2 regions of the Streptomyces sp. NPDC039462 genome follow, and region 2 is predicted to be linked to the other one. Evidence: riboswitches for the same ligand, from Rfam matches in the RefSeq annotation. Region 2 holds a riboswitch; the other holds the start of a gene.

Region 1 (8,547 bases), on a different contig from region 2:
CCCCCACCCGCAGCGACCGAATGGACCGAGATCTGCCCGTGGGACTGGAACCTGGTCTTTAATGGTGTAGACCAGTACGGGGAGCTTGGCCTAGACCTTTAGGGGTGTCAAGGGTGTATAAGAAGGGCAGTCGCGTCCGTTATCGGACCGACACCTGAGCGGGCGGAGTCTTCCCCGAAGCTCTCGACTTCGCTCGACCAGGGGGCGCCCCGATGGCCCGGTACGTGCCACGATGTGAGCCGCGACAGACGGAGGAGCCGGTGACGGCAGCAGCACAGGAGCCGGAGAGGCAGCAGATGGGCACTGAGGCCGGCAGCACCGGGACCGATGTGAGCGCGCCTTCGGAGGGCCCGAGCGTCGGCCGCACCGCGCGCGTGCCCAAGTACTACCGCCTCAAGCGGCACTTGCTGGACATGACGGAGACGCTGCCGCCCGGCACCCCCGTCCCCCCGGAGCGCACCCTCGCCGCCGAGTTCGACACCTCCCGCACGACGGTCCGCCAGGCCCTCCAGGAGCTGGTCGTCGAGGGCCGGCTCGAACGGATCCAGGGCAAGGGCACCTTCGTCGCCAAGCCGAAGGTGTCGCAGGCCCTCCAACTCACCTCGTACACGGAGGACATGCGGGCCCAGGGCCTGGAGCCCACCTCGCAGCTCCTCGACATCGGCTACATCACCGCCGACGACACCCTCGCGGGGCTCCTCGACATAAGCGCGGGCGGCCGCGTCCTGCGCATCGAGCGGCTCCGGCTCGCCAACGGCGAGGCGATGGCCATCGAGACCACCCACCTGTCGGCGAAGCGCTTCCCCGCCCTGCGCCGCTCCCTGGTCAAGTACACCTCGCTCTACACGGCGCTCGCCGAGGTGTACGACGTGCACCTCGCCGAGGCCGAGGAGACCATCGAGACCTCGCTCGCAACGCCGCGCGAGGCCGGGCTGCTCGGCACCGACGTCGGCCTGCCGATGCTGCTCCTGTCCCGCCACTCCCAGGACGGCGACGGCCGGCCGGTGGAGTGGGTGCGCTCCGTCTACCGCGGCGACCGGTACAAGTTCGTCGCCCGCCTCAAGAGACCCACGGACTGACACCCGTCCGAGGTCTGGCGCCGGACGGCTCCGCTGCTCTACGTTCCTCCCGTCATCGCACGATGACCGTCATCGCCTGATGAGCGGGAGGACGACCCGGTGCGCAGAGCGACTCCTCGATCCATCGTCATCTGGTCCCTCGTCGCGCTGGTCGGCGCCGCGGGCTGGACCGTCCTGGCGCTCGCGCGCGACGAGGAGGTGTCGGCCGCCTGGCTGGTGGCGGCGGCCCTCGGCACGTACGCCATCGCGTACCGCTTCTACGCGAAGTTCATCGCCTACAAGGTCCTCAAGGTCGACAGGACCCGCGCCACCCCGGCCGAGCGGCTCGACAACGGCATCGACTTCCACCCCACCGACCGGCGCGTGCTGCTCGGCCACCACTTCGCGGCGATCGCGGGCGCCGGACCGCTGGTCGGCCCGGTCCTCGCCGCCCAGATGGGGTACCTGCCAGGCACCATCTGGATCATCGTCGGCGTGATCTTCGCGGGCGCCGTGCAGGACATGGTCGTGCTGTTCTTCTCGACGCGGCGCGACGGCAAGTCGCTCGGGCAGATGGCGCGCGAGGAGATCGGCCCGTTCGGGGGCGCCGCCGCCCTGCTCGCCACCTTCGCCATCATGATCATCTTGCTCGGGGTGCTCGCGCTCGTCATCGTCAACGCGCTCGCCGAGTCGCCGTGGGGCACCTTCTCCATCGCGATGACGATCCCGATCGCCCTGCTGATGGGCTTCTATCTGCGGGTCCTGCGCCCCGGCCGGGTCAGCGAGGTCTCCCTGATCGGCGTCGCCCTGCTGCTCCTCGCGCTCGTCGCCGGGCGCTGGGTCGCCGAGTCGTCGCTCGCCGACACCTTCACGCTGGCCCCCTCGACGCTGGTCATCTGGCTGGTGGCGTACGGCTTCGTCGCCTCGATCCTGCCGGTGTGGATGCTGCTCGCGCCGCGCGACTACCTCTCCACCTTCATGAAGATCGGCACCATCGTCCTGCTCGCGCTGGGCGTCGTGATCAGCCTGCCGACGCTGAAGATGGACCCGGTGACCGACTTCGCCTCGCGCGGCGACGGGCCCGTCTTCGCGGGCTCGCTCTTCCCCTTCGTCTTCATCACCATCGCCTGCGGGGCGCTCTCCGGCTTTCACGCGCTGATCTCCTCGGGCACGACGCCCAAGATGATCCAGAAGGAGACGCAGGTCCGGATGATCGGCTACGGCTCCATGCTGATGGAGTCGTCCGTCGCGGTCATGGCGCTCGTCGCCGCCTCGATCATCGACCCGGGTCTCTACTTCGCGATGAACGCGCCGGCGGGCGTCGTCGGCGACACCGTCCAGGAGGCGTCGAAGGCCGTCGCGGGGTTCGGGTACTCCATCTCGCCGGCCGATCTGGCGCAGGCCGCGAAGAACGTGGAGGAGTCCTCGCTGCTCTCCCGCACCGGCGGCGCGCCCACGCTCGCGGTCGGCGTCTCGGAGATCTTCTCCAAGGTCACCGGCGGCTCGATGCGGGCCTTCTGGTACCACTTCGCGATCATGTTTGAGGCGCTGTTCATCCTGACCGCGCTCGACGCGGGCACCCGCGTGGGCCGCTTCATGCTGCAGGACATGCTCGGCAACGTCTACAAGCCGTTCAGGAAGGTGAGCTGGAAGCCCGGCCTGATCATCACCAGCGCGCTCGTCACCGGGCTGTGGGGCTACTTCCTGTGGGTGGGCGTGCACGAGCCGCTCGGCGGGATCAACCAGCTCTTCCCGATCTTCGGCATCGCCAACCAGCTCCTCGCGGCCGTCGCCCTCGCCGTCTGCACCACGCTGCTCGTGAAGTCCGGACGCCTCAAGTGGGCCTGGATCACCGGTGTTCCGCTCGCCTGGGACGCGACGGTGACGCTCACCGCGAGCTGGCAGAAGGTGTTCTCCGGCGATCCGCGCGTCGGCTTCTTCCAGCAGCGCGCCAACTACCAGGACGCCATCGACGAGGGCAAGATCCTGCCGCCCGCCAAGACGATGGACGACATGCACACCGTCGTGACCAACTCGACGGTGGACGGCGTCCTTTCGGCGGCGCTCGCCCTGCTCATCGTCATCGTGATCGTGGACGCGGCTCGCGTCTGCGTCCGGCACGTCCGCAACCCCGCCGCCTCACGGCTGAGCGAAGCGCCTTATGTGGAATCGGAGTTGATCGCGCCGGCCGGACTCTTCGCGACCGCGGAGGAGAAACGGGAACTCGCGGAGAAGCAGGAGCTCGCGGGGGCGCGGGAGCCCGCCCCGTGACATGGGTGCTGCGAGGGCTGCGATGGATCCGCTGGTACGCGCGGGAGCTGACGGACGAGTCGGCGTACGACCGCTATGTGGCTCATTTACGAAGGGACCATCCGACCGCAACCGTCCCCAGCCGCCGCGCATTTGAGCGCATGCGGACAGACCAGCAGGAGTCGGACCCTCGAAAGGGCTTCCGCTGCTGCTGAGCAGGCATATTGACTCGTCCGTTATCCGGACAGGGGTTCCATAGATCAAGACTCTCGCTTAGATTTCCCGCACGTTAAGCATGGGATAAGCGAGGGAACGGAGCCGCGATATGTCAGATGCGCCTGAAGTGAACAGACCGGTCGTCACGCCGGTCCGCGTGGTCATCGCCGTCTGCCTTGTCGCGCCGTTCGTGGCGATGCTGTGGGTGAGCTCCTACGCCAAGATCGAGCCGACCTTCATCGGCATCCCCTTCTTCTACTGGTACCAGATGCTGTGGGTGCTCATCTCCACGGTGCTCACGATGATCGCTTACAAGCTGTGGCAGCGTGACCAGCGCGCCCGCAAGGAAGGGGCGCGGTCATGAAGGACGGAGTCAACGGCGTCGCCCTCGCGGTCTTCATCTTCTTCTTCCTCGCGGTCACCGTCATGGGCTTCCTCGCGGCCCGCTGGCGCAAGGCCGAGAACGACCAGAGCCTCGACGAATGGGGCCTCGGCGGGCGGTCGTTCGGCACCTGGGTCACCTGGTTCCTGCTCGGCGGCGACCTCTACACCGCGTACACCTTCGTGGCCGTCCCCGCGGCGATCTACGCGGCGGGCGCGGCCGGCTTCTTCGCCGTGCCGTACACGATCCTCGTCTATCCGCTGATCTTCACCTTCCTGCCGCGCCTGTGGTCGGTCTCGCACAAGCACGGCTATGTGACCACCTCCGACTTCGTGCGCGGGCGCTTCGGCTCCAAGGGGCTCTCGCTGGCCGTCGCGGTCACCGGCATCCTCGCCACGATGCCGTACATCGCGCTCCAACTGGTCGGCATCCAGGCCGTCCTGGACGTCATGGGCATCGGCGGCGGCCCCGACACCAACTGGTTCATCAAGGACCTGCCGCTGCTGATCGCGTTCGCGGTGCTCGCCGCGTACACGTACTCGTCGGGGCTGCGCGCGCCCGCGCTGATCGCGTTCGTGAAGGACGGCCTGATCTATCTCGTCATCGTCGTCGCGATCATCTACATCCCGATCAAGCTCGGCGGCTTCGACGACATCTTCGCCAAGGCGGGCGAGGCGTTCTCGCAGACCAACCCGGCGACCGACAAGCCGCGTGGCGCGCTCGCGCCGCCGGAGGCCGGTCAGTGGACGTACGCGACCCTGGCGCTCGGCTCGGCCCTCGCGCTCTTCATGTACCCGCACTCGATCACGGCGACGCTCTCCTCCAAGAGCCGGAACGTGATCCGCCGCAACACCACGATCCTGCCCCTGTACTCCCTGATGCTGGGCCTGCTCGCGCTGCTCGGCTTCATGGCGATCGCGGCCGGGGTGAAGGTCGAGAACGGCCAGCTGGCGATCCCGCAGCTCTTCGAGAACATGTTCCCGGACTGGTTCACGGGCGTCGCGTTCGCCGCTATCGGCATCGGCGCGCTCGTCCCGGCAGCCATCATGTCCATCGCGGCCGCGAACCTCTTCACCCGGAACATCTACAAGGACTTCATCAAGCCCGACGCGACGCCCGAGCAGGAGACCAAGGTCTCCAAGCTGGTCTCGCTCATGGTGAAGGTGGGCGCCCTCGTCTTCGTCCTCGGCATGGACAAGACCGTCGCGATCAACTTCCAGCTCCTGGGCGGCATCTGGATCCTGCAGACGATGCCCGCGCTGGTCGGCGGCCTGTTCACCCGGTGGTTCCACCGCTGGGCGCTGCTCGCCGGCTGGGCGGTCGGCATGGTCTACGGCACGCTCGCCGCGTACGGCGTCGCCTCGCCCACGCAGAAGCACTTCGGCGGCTCGTCCGACACGATCCCGGGCATCGGCGAGATCGGCTACATCGGCCTCACCGCGTTCGTCCTGAACGTGGTCGTGACCGTGGTCCTCACCTTCGTCCTGAAGGCGCTGAAGGCGCCCGAGGGCATCGACGAGACGTCGCCGGAGGACTACACGGCGGACGCGGGCGACCCCGGTGTCATACAGGAACTGCCGAAGGCGACGGCGGGCGCCGGACACTGATCCCTGCCACCGCGCACGCGACTCGGGCCGCCGGAAAAACCGGCGGCCCTTTGTCGTACCCGTGTTGCACACTGCGCCCATGGATTTCACGATCAGCATCAGAGAGGCACGACCCGAGGATCACGAGGCCATCGGCGACCTCACCGCGCAGGCCTATCTCTTCGACGGGCATCTGGACTTCGGAGCGGACGACCCCTATCTCGCGGTGCTGCGCGACGTGCCGTCGCGGGCGGCGGCGGCCGAGGTCCTGGTGGCCGCGGCGGACGGAAAGGTGCTCGGCTGCGTCACCTACGTGCCGTCCGGCGGGCCGATGGCCGACATCGCGCGGGACGGCGAGGCCGAGATACGCATGCTGGCCGTCTCCCCCGAGGCGCGGGGCCGGGGTGTGGGCGAGACGCTCGTACGGGAGTGCGTGCGGCGCGCCGAGGAGGCGGGCCGCGGCGCGCTCGTCCTGTCCACGCAGACGTCCATGCACGCCGCCCACCGGCTGTACGAGCGCCTCGGCTTCGTGCGGACGCCCGAGCGCGACTGGAACCCGATCGAGACGGTGCCGCTGCTGACGTACGCGCTGAAACTCTAGCCGCCCCCTCTGCGGGCCGACACAAGATGTGGGCCTGCTTCAAGAGCGCGGCACAAGATGTATGCTCATGCTCGCTGTCGCCGCAGGGGAATCCGGTGCAAGTCCGGAACTGTCCCGCAACGGTAGACGTGTACGCATTTGTCGTACGCGGAGTCCGAAGACCTGCCGGCAGTGCACCCGTGCCGTCCGGCCCGGGTGCCGACCGTCCGGGCCTCGTGGAATGGGCCGGTGGACGCGGTACGCCGCCCTGCCCGGGTGCGCCCGTGTGTGCCGTCCTCTCCCCCAGGCCCAGAGCCGAGCGAGGGAGAGCTCCACGTGACCATCGCGCCTGCCGAACCTGCGTCAGCGCCGTCACAGTCGACCGCCGAGGGTACCGAAGGCACCGACGGACCCGGGGCCGCGCTGCTGCGGACCCTGACCGACCTCACCGCCGACCTCCCCGACACCGACCCCGGCCGGGTCGCCGCCGCCGCGCTGCGCGGCCGCTCGGCCCGGGCCGACGAGGCGGAGCTGCGCGAGCTGGCGACCGAGGCGGCCGCGGGGCTCATCTCGGAGGACCCTGCCTACTCCAAGCTGGCGGCCCGGCTCCTGTCGATCGGCATCCGCGAGGAGGCGGCGACACAGGGCGTGCGCTCCTTCACCGACTCCGTCGCGGTCGGCCACCGCGAGGGCCTGATCGCCGACCGCACGGCGTCCTTCGTCACCGAGCACGCGGCCCGGCTCGACGCGCTGGTGGAGGCCGCGCTCGCCGACGGCGCCGACTTCCGCTTCGAGTACTTCGGACTGCGCACCCTGCACAGCCGCTATCTGCTGCGCCACCCGATCACCCGCCAGGTCATCGAGACCCCGCAGCACTTCATGCTGCGCGTGGCGAGCGGCCTCGCGGAGGACGGCAGCGAACGCGCGCTCGACGAGGTCGCCGCGCTGTACCGCCTGATGAGCCGCCTGGACTACCTGCCGTCCTCGCCGACGCTCTTCAACTCCGGCACCCGCCACCCGCAGATGTCGTCCTGCTACCTCCTCGACTCCCCGCTGGACGAGCTCGACTCGATCTACGACCGCTACCACCAGGTCGCGCGGCTCTCCAAGCACGCGGGCGGCATCGGTCTCTCGTACTCCCGCATCCGCTCCCGGGGTTCGCTGATCCGCGGGACGAACGGGCACTCCAACGGCATCGTGCCGTTCCTGAAGACCCTGGACGCCTCGGTCGCCGCCGTGAACCAGGGCGGCCGGCGCAAGGGCGCGGCCGCGGTCTACCTGGAGACCTGGCACTCCGACATCGAGGAGTTCCTGGAGCTGCGCGACAACACCGGTGAGGACCAGCGGCGCACGCACAACCTCAACCTCGCGCACTGGATCCCCGACGAGTTCATGCGCCGGGTCGCCGCCGACCAGCCGTGGTCGCTGTTCTCGCCGTCCGACGTGCCCGAGCTCGTCGACCTGTGGGGTGAGGAGTTCGACGCCGCATACCGGCGGGCGGAGGCGGCAGGGCTCGCGAAGAAGACCATCCCCGCGCGGGACCTGTACGGCCGCATGATGCGCACCCTCGCGCAGACCGGCAACGGCTGGATGACGTTCAAGGACGCCGCCAACCGCACCGCCAACCAGACGGCGGAGCCCGGCCACACCGTGCACTCCTCGAACCTCTGCACGGAGATCCTGGAGGTGACGGACGACGGGGAGACGGCCGTCTGCAACCTCGGCTCGGTGAACCTCGGCGCGTTCGTGGACCCGGCCGCCCAGGACATCGACTGGGAGCGGCTTGACGACACCGTCCGCACCGCCGTCACCTTCCTCGACCGCGTCGTCGACATCAACTTCTACCCGACCGAGCAGGCCGGCCGCTCCAACGCCAAGTGGCGCCCGGTGGGCCTCGGCGCGATGGGTCTCCAGGACGTCTTCTTCCAGCTGAAGCTGCCCTTCGACTCCCCCGAGGCGCGGGCGCTCTCCACCCGGATCGCCGAGCGGATCATGCTCGGCGCGTACGAGGCGTCCGCGGACCTCGCCGAGCGCAACGGCCCGCTGCCCGCCTGGGAGAAGACCCGCACCGCGCGCGGCGTGCTGCACCCCGACCACTACGACGTCGAGCTGACCTGGCCGGAGCGGTGGGCGGCGCTGCGGGCCCGCATCGCCACCACCGGCATGCGCAACTCGCTGCTCCTCGCCATCGCGCCGACCGCGACCATCGCGTCCATCGCGGGCGTCTACGAGTGCATCGAGCCGCAGGTCTCCAACCTCTTCAAGCGCGAGACGCTGTCCGGCGAGTTCCTCCAGGTCAACGCCTATCTCGTGAAGGAGCTGAAGCGGCTCGGCGTCTGGGACGCGCAGACCCGCGAGGCGCTGCGCGAGGCCAACGGCTCGGTGCAGGGCTTCGGCTGGATCCCCGAGGACGTGCGGGCGCTGTACCGCACGGCGTGGGAGATCCCGCAGCGCGGCCTGATCGACATGGCCGCG
Region 2 (8,547 bases):
CCCAGCGGGCGACCCGTGCGGCGTCGGCGAGACAGGCGCGGGCGCTGCGGGCCAGCTCGGCGGGGGCGGGCGTGCCCTCGGGGGGCCGGGGCGCGGGGCGGCGCGTGCGGCGGTTGCTCATCGCGCCGGGCGCGGCGGAGAGGGGTCGTGTCGCGTCGCGCCGGGCCTCTCCTCGCTCTTCGGCCCTCGGGCGGGGCGCGCGGACAAGTCGGAGCCTGGAGTCGCGCGGGGTACGGGACGTCACGGGGGCAGTCTTCCTGTTGACGGTCCGAAAACCCAAACGGAATGGCGGCGCAGCGTCACAGCAGGGGGGTGAGGAAGCGGCGCAGCACCTCTTCGTAGCCCGCGGGGTCGGCGTTCCACATGGCGCCGTGCGGCGCGTCGGGAACCGGGTGCAACGTGACCAGGTCCGGGCGCTGTTCGGCCAGCCTGCGGGAGAGGGCCCAGGGTGCGACGGCGTCGTCGGGGCCGTGCACGATCAGGGTCGGCACCCGCAGCGCCCCGGGGTCCGCCGCGGCCGGCAGCCGGTCGCCGCGCAGACCCGTGCGGCCTTGGGCCGCACGGACCGCAAGCGGAAGGAGAGGTCCGGGGGTGCGCCGGGCGCCGGCGAGGGCGCGCAGGGTGGTTTCCCAGTTCAGGACCGGGGAGTCGAGGACGAGGCCGCCGACGCGGTCGCGCAGCGCGGAGTGCGCGGCGGCGTGCAGGCACATGGCGGCGCCGGTGGACCAGCCGTGCAGGACGACGCGCTCGGCGCCGTGGCGCACGGCGTGGCGGATGGCGGCGTCCAGGTCGCGCCACTCCGTCTCGCCGAGGTGGCCGAGGCCGTCCGGGGAGCGGGGCGCGCCGGGGTCGCCGCGGTAGGCGAGGTCGAGGACCGGGACCCGCAGGCGGTGCAGGAAGTCCATGACGACCATGGGGTGTTCGCGGGTGGTGCCGAGGCCGTGGACGGTGATGACCCAGGTGTCCCTGGCGCCGGGCACGAACCAGGCGGGCAGGGCGCCGAGCTCGCCGGGGATGACGACGTCCGAGTGGTCGAGGCCGAGCGCGGTGCGCGGGTCCCCGATGTGGACCTGGGGAGTGAGCCAGACGCGGTCGCCTGGTTCCAGGGAGCCGCGGGTGACGGCTTCGAGGCGGCGTACGACCGTGTCGGCCTCGTGCGGGGCGGACTCCAGGACGGGGCCGACGACCGCGTGGGTGCCGGGGCCGCTCAGGCCGTACGTGCCGGGGCGGCGGCTGGCGAGGGCGCGGGTGAGGCTGACCTGGCCGGCGGCTGTGGCGTGCACGGTGAGGCGGGGCTGGGTCGGCAGGGGGCGGCCCGGGGGCGCCTTGAGGGCGGCGTCGCTGGCGAAGCGGCCCGCCGCGATGGCGGCCGCTGCCGTCCCCAGGGCGGCTGTTACTGCGGTGACGGCCGCTGCCGTCGCTTTGGCTGGGCGCACGGGTCCAGTGTCCGGGGCCGAGGGCTCCGGGGCCAGTGGGCGATGCCTCCGGAGTGACGTGCCGGGTCAGTCCGCGGGCTGACCGTAGCCCCGGAGTTTGTCCCGTGCTGCGCGCAGCTGGTCCGGGGAGAGGAGCGTCGGCGTGTGGCCGGGGACCGCGGCGGCCGTGAGCCAGAGGCGGGACATCCATTCCAGCTGGGCGGTGCGGTCGTACGCCTGGGAGAGGTTGTCTCCGTAGGTGACCGTTCCGTGGTTCTGAAGGAGGCAGCCCGTGCGGTCGCGCAGGGCGCGGAGCATGTTCTCGGCCAGTTCGTCGGTGCCGTACAGCGCGTAGGGCGCGACGCGGACCGGGCCGCCGAGGGCGCCGGTCATGTAGTGGACGGCCGGGAGCTCGGGGACCAGCATCGAGACGGCCGTGGCGTGCACCGCGTGGGTGTGGACGACGGCGCCCGCGCTGGTGTCGCGGTAGATCGCGAGGTGCATGGGGAGCTCGCTGGTCGGCGCGAGGTCGCCGAGGAGCTGCCGCCCTTCGAGGTCGACGCCGACCGCGTCCTCGGGCCGCAGCCGGTCGTACGGCACCCCGCTCGGGGTGACGAGGACGGTCCCGCCGACACGTACGGAGACGTTGCCCGAGGTGCCGACGACCAGGCCGTCCCGCACCGTCCTGCGGGCCGTCAGGACCAGCTCGGCCCAGGCTTTCCGCACGGCGTCGCGCGCCGTGTCCCGACCCTCGTCGTGCCGCTGCTCAGTCATGCGGCGATCCTGCCAGCCGGGCGATTCCGGTTACCGGCGGCCCGGGCGTGATCAGGATCTCTTCGGCGGGTCTCCGAGCCGGTCGCGGCAGGTCGGGCGGGGGCGGCCGCCGGGTGGCGGAGCGCGACACTCCGCCCAGTTTGCGGGCTTCCTGCCCCCGATCCGTACGATCGACATCGGACGCCTGGTCCATACGGAGTGATGGCACTCCACTTCGGGTCACCGCACCGCCCGGCCCAGTTCACTTTCCGTTCACCCAGGTTGCCTACGTTCCACATGCCACTGACGTCCAACAGAAGCCTGGGTAAATGGAACACATCACGCTTCTCCTCGGGATCGTGATCGTCACCGCTCTCGTGTTCGATTTCACGAACGGTTTCCACGACACTGCCAACGCGATGGCGACGACCATCTCGACCGGCGCTCTCAAGCCCAAGACGGCGGTGGCCATGTCCGCCGTGCTCAACCTCGTCGGAGCCTTCCTCTCCGTCGAAGTCGCCAAGACGATCTCCGGCGGCATCGTCAACGAGGACGGCCTCAAGACAGAGGTCATATTCGCCGCGCTCGTCGGCGCGATTCTCTGGAATCTCCTGACCTGGCTGGTGGGCCTGCCCTCCAGCTCCTCCCACGCCCTCTTCGGCGGCCTCATCGGCGCCGCGGTCATGTCGATGGGCTGGTCGTCGATCAACGGCGGCACCGTCGTCACCAAGATCCTGATCCCGGCCCTCGCCGCGCCGCTCGTGGCGGGTCTCGCCGCGGCGCTGGCCACGCGCCTGACGTACCGGATCGGCCGCAACACCGACACCAAGGCCACCGCGAAGGGCTACCGCGCCGGCCAGATCGCCTCCGCGGGCCTGGTCTCGCTGGCCCACGGCACGAACGACGCGCAGAAGACCATGGGCATCATCACGCTCGCCCTGGTCACCGGCGGCGTCCTGAGCCCCGGCTCGAACCCCCCGATGTGGGTCATCGTCTCGGCCGGTGTGGCCATCGCCCTCGGCACGTACCTCGGCGGCTGGCGCATCATCCGCACCATGGGCAAGGGCCTCACCGACCTCCAGCCGCAGCAGGGCTTCGCCGCCCAGACCAGCGCCGCGACGGTCATCCTGGCCTCCTCGCACCTGGGCTTCTCGCTCTCCACCACCCAGTCCTGCTCCGGCGCCGTGATGGGCGCGGGCCTCGGCCGCAAGGGCGGCGTGGTCCGCTGGTCGACCGCGACCCGGATGTTCATCGCCTGGGGTCTGACGCTGCCGGCCGCCGGTCTGGTCGGCGCGGGCGCCGAGTTCCTCACCAAGCAGGGCCCCTGGGGCGTCGCGGTCACCGCCGCGCTCCTGATCGCGGGCTCGGCCGTCATCTGGGTGCTCTCGCGGCGCAACGCCATCGACCACACCAATGTCACCGACGACGAGATCCGCCACGACGGCACCACCGGTGCCGAGCCCGCGGGCGTCGTGACCACCGCGATCGCCGCGGTCACCCCGCCCCCGACGAGCGCTATGGCCGCTTCGGCCGGCCCGGACGAGTCCGTCAAGGCCACCATCGCGGCCCCGACCACCACCACGACCGGCGCCATGGCGGACCCCGCCAGGACCGCGACGGTATAAGGACAGATCACCATGAGCATCGACTGGGCAGCCCTCGGCTCCGTCTTCGGAGTCAGCCTCGCGGTGACGGTGGCCCTGGTGGGCCTGTTCACCCTCGGCATCGTCGGCCTCTCCAAGCAGGAGGCGGCGGCCGCCTCAGGCGGCGGTTCCGCGGCCGTCGCGCGCACCGGCGCGTACGCCTGCTTCGCGCTGTGCGCGGCGGCCGTGGCGTACGGGATCTATCTGATCGTCGCCTGACAGCAGCGTTCCCGGGTGGGGCGCGGAGCGTGCGGAACGCTTCGCGCCCCCCTTGTGCGTGTGGGCCCCAACACACTCTCCCGTCGCAGGTCAACGGCGAGTTGACGGGCTCTCGCGGGGCGTGGTGGACTGCCGGGGCCAACTACGGCGGCAGAAGAGGAAGCCGGTGCGAATCCGGCGCGGTCCCGCCACTGTCACCGGGGAGAGACGCTCCCCGCGAGCCAGGAACTCTCGCCGCCGATCACGTCGAACCAGGGCGCGGACACCCTGAGTGAGGACATATCGCCATGCGCGGCCGCCCGTTGCCGGTTCCTTTCCTGAGTACGAGTTCCCTCCTCAGTGCAGCGACGGGCTGAGCCCATGAGTGCTGCCGATCGCGACTTCGCGTACGGCGCCGCCGCCGGACTCCTCGGTGACCTGCTGCTCGGCGATCCGCGCCGGGGCCATCCGGTCGCCGCGTTCGGACGTGCCGCGGGCGCCGTCGAGCGGGTGCTGTGGCGCGACCACCGCGGGTGGGGCGCGCTGCACGCCGCGGTGTGCGTCGGGGGCGCGGCGGGCGCCGCAGCCCTCGCCTCTTCTCTCGTACGCCGGTCACGCGCCGGTTCGATGGCGCTGACCGCCGCCGCGACCTGGGCCGTGGTCGGCGGGACCTCCCTCGGCCGTGAGGCGCGGGCCGTCGGCGGGGCGCTGGAGGCCGGCGACATCGAGGTCGCGCGGGAGCGGCTGCCGCATCTGTGCGGACGTGACCCGCAGGCGCTGGACGCCGACGGCGTCGCGCGGGCCGTCGTGGAGTCCGTCGCGGAGAACACGTCCGACGCGGTGGTGGGGGCGCTCGTGTGGGGCGCCATCGGCGGGGTGCCCGGACTCGTCGCCTTCCGTGCCGTGAACACGCTGGACGCGATGGTCGGCCACAAGTCGTCGAGGTACCGGCGCTACGGGTGGGCCTCGGCCCGCCTCGACGACGTCTTCGGATGGCCGGGGGCGCGGCTCACCGCCGCGCTGGCCGCGCTGGCCGGGGACTCGCCCTCGGGCGCGGTCGGGGCGTGGCGTGCGGACGCCGCGAAGCACCCCAGTCCCAACGCGGGGCCCGTCGAGGCGGCCTTCGCGGGGGCGTTGGGCGTGCGGCTCGGGGGGACCCTCTCGTACGCGGGGCGGGTCGAGCACCGGCCCGTCCTGAACGCGGCGGGGCGGGACGTGCGGGTGGCGGACATCGAGCGGGCCGTGAAGCTGTCCCGGCGCGTGAGCTGGCTGGCACTGGGAGTCGCGGTGACGGCCCGCCGGGCACTGCGGTCGGCGAAGTCGAGGAGAGACATATGAGTGGTGGGCTGCTCGTCGCGGGGACGACCTCCGACGCCGGGAAGAGCGTCGTCACCGCCGGCATCTGCCGGTGGCTGACCCGCAAGGGCGTGTCCGTCGCGCCGTTCAAGGCGCAGAACATGTCCCTCAACTCCTTCGTCACCCGCGAGGGTGCCGAGATCGGGCGCGCGCAGGCCATGCAGGCGCAGGCCGCCCGCGTCGAGCCGAGCGCGCTGATGAACCCCGTGCTGCTCAAGCCGGGCGGCGACCGCTCCAGTCAGGTCGTCCTGATGGGCAAGCCCGTGGGCGAGATGAGTGCCCGCGGCTACCACGGAGGGCGGCAGGCCGCGCTGCTCGACACCGTCGTGGGCTGCCTGGACGAACTCCGGGGCACCTATGACGCCGTGATCTGCGAAGGCGCGGGCAGTCCCGCCGAGATCAACCTGCGGCGCACCGACATCGTGAACATGGGCATCGCGCGCGCCGCCCGCTTCCCCGTCCTGGTGGTCGGGGACATCGACCGGGGCGGGGTGTTCGCGTCGTTCTTCGGGACGACGGCGCTGCTGAGCGCGGCGGACCAGGAGCTCGTCGCCGGATATCTGGTGAACAAGTTCCGCGGGGACGTCTCCCTCCTCGAACCCGGGCTCGACATGCTGCTCGGGCTCACCGGGCGGCGCACGTACGGCGTGCTGCCGTTCCGGCACGGGCTCGGCATCGACGAGGAGGACGGCCTGCGGGTCTCCCTGCGGGGTGCGGTGCGGGAGTCCGCGGTGGCGCCGCCGGTCGGCGAGGACGTGCTGCGGGTCGCCGTGTGCGCGGTGCCGCTGATGTCCAACTTCACGGACGTGGACGCGCTGGCCGCCGAGCCGGGCGTCGTCGTGCGGTTCGTGGACCGGGCGGAGGAGCTCGTCGACGCGGACCTCGTGGTCGTACCGGGCACGCGCGGCACGGTGAAGGCGCTGCGGTGGCTGCGCGAGCGCGGCCTCGCCGACGCCCTCGTGCGGCGGGCCGCCGAGGGGCGGCCGGTGCTCGGCATCTGCGGCGGCTTCCAGGTCCTCGGCGAGCACATCGAGGACGACGTGGAGTCGCGGGCCGGGTCCGTGGACGGCCTCGGGCTGCTGCCGGTGCGGGTGCGGTTCGCCCGCGAGAAGACGCTCGCACGGCCGGTGGGCGAGGCCCTCGGGGAGCCGGTCGAGGGGTACGAGATCCATCACGGCGTGGCCGAGGTGGCGGGCGGGGAGCCCTTCCTGGACGGCTGCCGGGTCGGCGAGGTGTGGGGCACGCACTGGCACGGGTCGCTGGAGAGCGACGCGTTCCGCCGCCGGTTCCTCACCGAGGTCGCCCGCGCGGCGGGCCGCCGCTTCGTGCCCGCCCCCGACACCAGTTTCGGCACGCTGCGGGAGGAGCAGCTCGACCTGCTCGGCGACCTGATCGAAGAACACGCGGACACGGACGCGCTGTGGCGCCTGATCGAGAACGGCGCGCCGGGGGGCCTGCCGTTCATCGCGCCGGGCGCGCCGTCATGAGCGGCCGCGCAACGGCTCTCGTGAGCACCGCCACGCACCACCGCATCAAGGAGGCTCTGTGAGTACCCCGTATCCGTTCACCGCCCTCGTCGGGCAGGACGACCTGCGGCTCGCGCTGTTGCTGAACGCCGTATCGCCCGCCGTCGGCGGCGTGCTCGTGCGGGGAGAGAAGGGCACCGCCAAGTCCACCGCCGTGCGCGCGCTCTCCGCGCTGCTCCCGGAGGTCCCGGTCGTCGCCGGGTGCCGCTTCTCGTGCGACCCGGCCGCGCCCGACCCGAACTGCCCCGACGGCCCGCATGAGGCGGGCGGCGCCACCGCGCGCCCCGCACGCATGGTCGAGCTGCCCGTCGGCGCGTCCGAGGACCGGCTCGTCGGCGCCCTCGACATCGAGCGGGCGCTCGCGGAGGGCGTGAAGGCCTTCGAGCCCGGACTGCTCGCCGACGCCCACCGCGGCATCCTGTACGTCGACGAGGTCAACCTCCTCCACGACCACCTGGTCGACCTGCTCCTGGACGCCGCCGCGATGGGCGCCTCGTACGTCGAGCGCGAAGGCGTGTCCGTGCGGCATGCCGCGCGGTTCCTGCTCGTCGGCACGATGAACCCCGAAGAGGGCGAGCTGCGGCCGCAGTTGCTCGACCGGTTCGGTCTCACCGTCGAGGTGGCCGCGTCCCGGGAGACCGACCAGCGCGTCGAGGTCGTACGGCGGCGGCTCGCGTACGACGACGACCCCGAGGGCTTCGCGGCCCGCTTCGCCGCGGACGAGGCCGCGCTGCGCGACCGCGTCGTGGCGGCGCGCGCGCTGCTCCCCCAGGTGGTCCTCGGCGACGCGGCGCTGCGGCAGATCGCGGCGACCTGCGCGGCGTTCGAGGTCGACGGGATGCGCGCGGACATCGTGATGGCGCGCACGGCGACGGCGCTCGCCGCGTGGGCGGGCCGTACCGACGTGCAGAGCGAGGACGTGCGGCAGGCCGCGCTGCTCGCGCTGCCGCACCGCAGGCGCCGCAACCCCTTCGACGCGCCGGGCCTCGACGAGGACAAGCTCGACGAGACGCTGGACGAAGCACGCGAGAACGAGTCCACCGAGGAGCCCGAGCCGCCCGAGGGCGACGACGACCCCGACGGCGGCGGTCCCGACGGGGGCCCCGGCGGGGGCGGTGGGCAGCCTCCCGCGGACGGCCCGGACTCCCCGGAGCTGCCGTCCCAGAACCAGGGCTCCCAGAACCAGGGCCCGGAGGCCGAGGAGGCCCCGGCCCCGCAGGAGCCCGCCCCGGCCCCGGGCGGCGCTTCCGGCGAGCAGCAGGCCGTACGCGCCGCCGAGCCGTTCCGCACGAAGATGCTGAGCGTGCCCGGCATCGGCGAGGGCGCGGCGGGCCGACGCTCGCGGGCGCGGACCGAACACGGCCGTACGACGGGTTCGCGCCGCCCCCGTGGCGCCCTCACCAAGCTGCACCTGGCGGCGACGGTGCAGGCCGCCGCGCCGCATCAGAAGGCGCGCGGGCGGTCCGGTGCCGGTCTCGTCGTGCGCCGTGACGATCTGCGGCAGGCGACGCGGGAGGGGCGCGAGGGCAATCTCGTGCTGTTCGTCGTGGACGCCTCCGGGTCGATGGCGGCGCGGCAGCGCATGAGCGCCGTGAAGGGCGCCGTGCTCTCGCTCCTCCTGGACGCCTATCAGCGGCGCGACAAGGTGGGGCTTGT

Evidence for each region. A riboswitch is a leader RNA that binds a small molecule or an ion and turns the genes downstream of it on or off. The one in region 2 is predicted to bind cobalamin.
Region 1: linked by a shared signal. The riboswitch ahead of ACZ7LU_RS13405 (ribonucleoside-diphosphate reductase subunit alpha) and the one ahead of ACZ7LU_RS30630 (cobalamin biosynthesis protein) in region 2 are both predicted to bind cobalamin.

The regions. Positions count from the first base shown of each region.
Region 1 covers NZ_JBVKAO010000002.1:631,639-640,185, forward strand. Annotated here, with positions in the region: gene ACZ7LU_RS13375 (GntR family transcriptional regulator) at 297-1,079, shown strand; gene ACZ7LU_RS13380 (carbon starvation CstA family protein) at 1,179-3,329, shown strand; gene ACZ7LU_RS13385 (CstA-like transporter-associated (seleno)protein) at 3,326-3,523, shown strand; gene ACZ7LU_RS13390 (DUF3311 domain-containing protein) at 3,634-3,888, shown strand; gene mctP (monocarboxylate uptake permease MctP) at 3,885-5,513, shown strand; gene ACZ7LU_RS13400 (GNAT family N-acetyltransferase) at 5,593-6,093, shown strand; cobalamin riboswitch at 6,155-6,277, shown strand; gene ACZ7LU_RS13405 (ribonucleoside-diphosphate reductase subunit alpha) at 6,409-8,547, shown strand, end outside.
Region 2 covers NZ_JBVKAO010000006.1:493,080-501,626, reverse strand. Annotated here, with positions in the region: gene ACZ7LU_RS30655 (serine/threonine-protein kinase) at 1-244, opposite strand, end outside; gene ACZ7LU_RS30650 (alpha/beta hydrolase family protein) at 300-1,436, opposite strand; gene ACZ7LU_RS30645 (class II aldolase/adducin family protein) at 1,503-2,189, opposite strand; gene ACZ7LU_RS30640 (inorganic phosphate transporter) at 2,498-3,793, shown strand; gene ACZ7LU_RS30635 (hypothetical protein) at 3,806-4,030, shown strand; cobalamin riboswitch at 4,139-4,283, shown strand; gene ACZ7LU_RS30630 (cobalamin biosynthesis protein) at 4,391-5,347, shown strand; gene ACZ7LU_RS30625 (cobyric acid synthase) at 5,344-6,852, shown strand; gene ACZ7LU_RS30620 (putative cobaltochelatase) at 6,911-8,547, shown strand, end outside.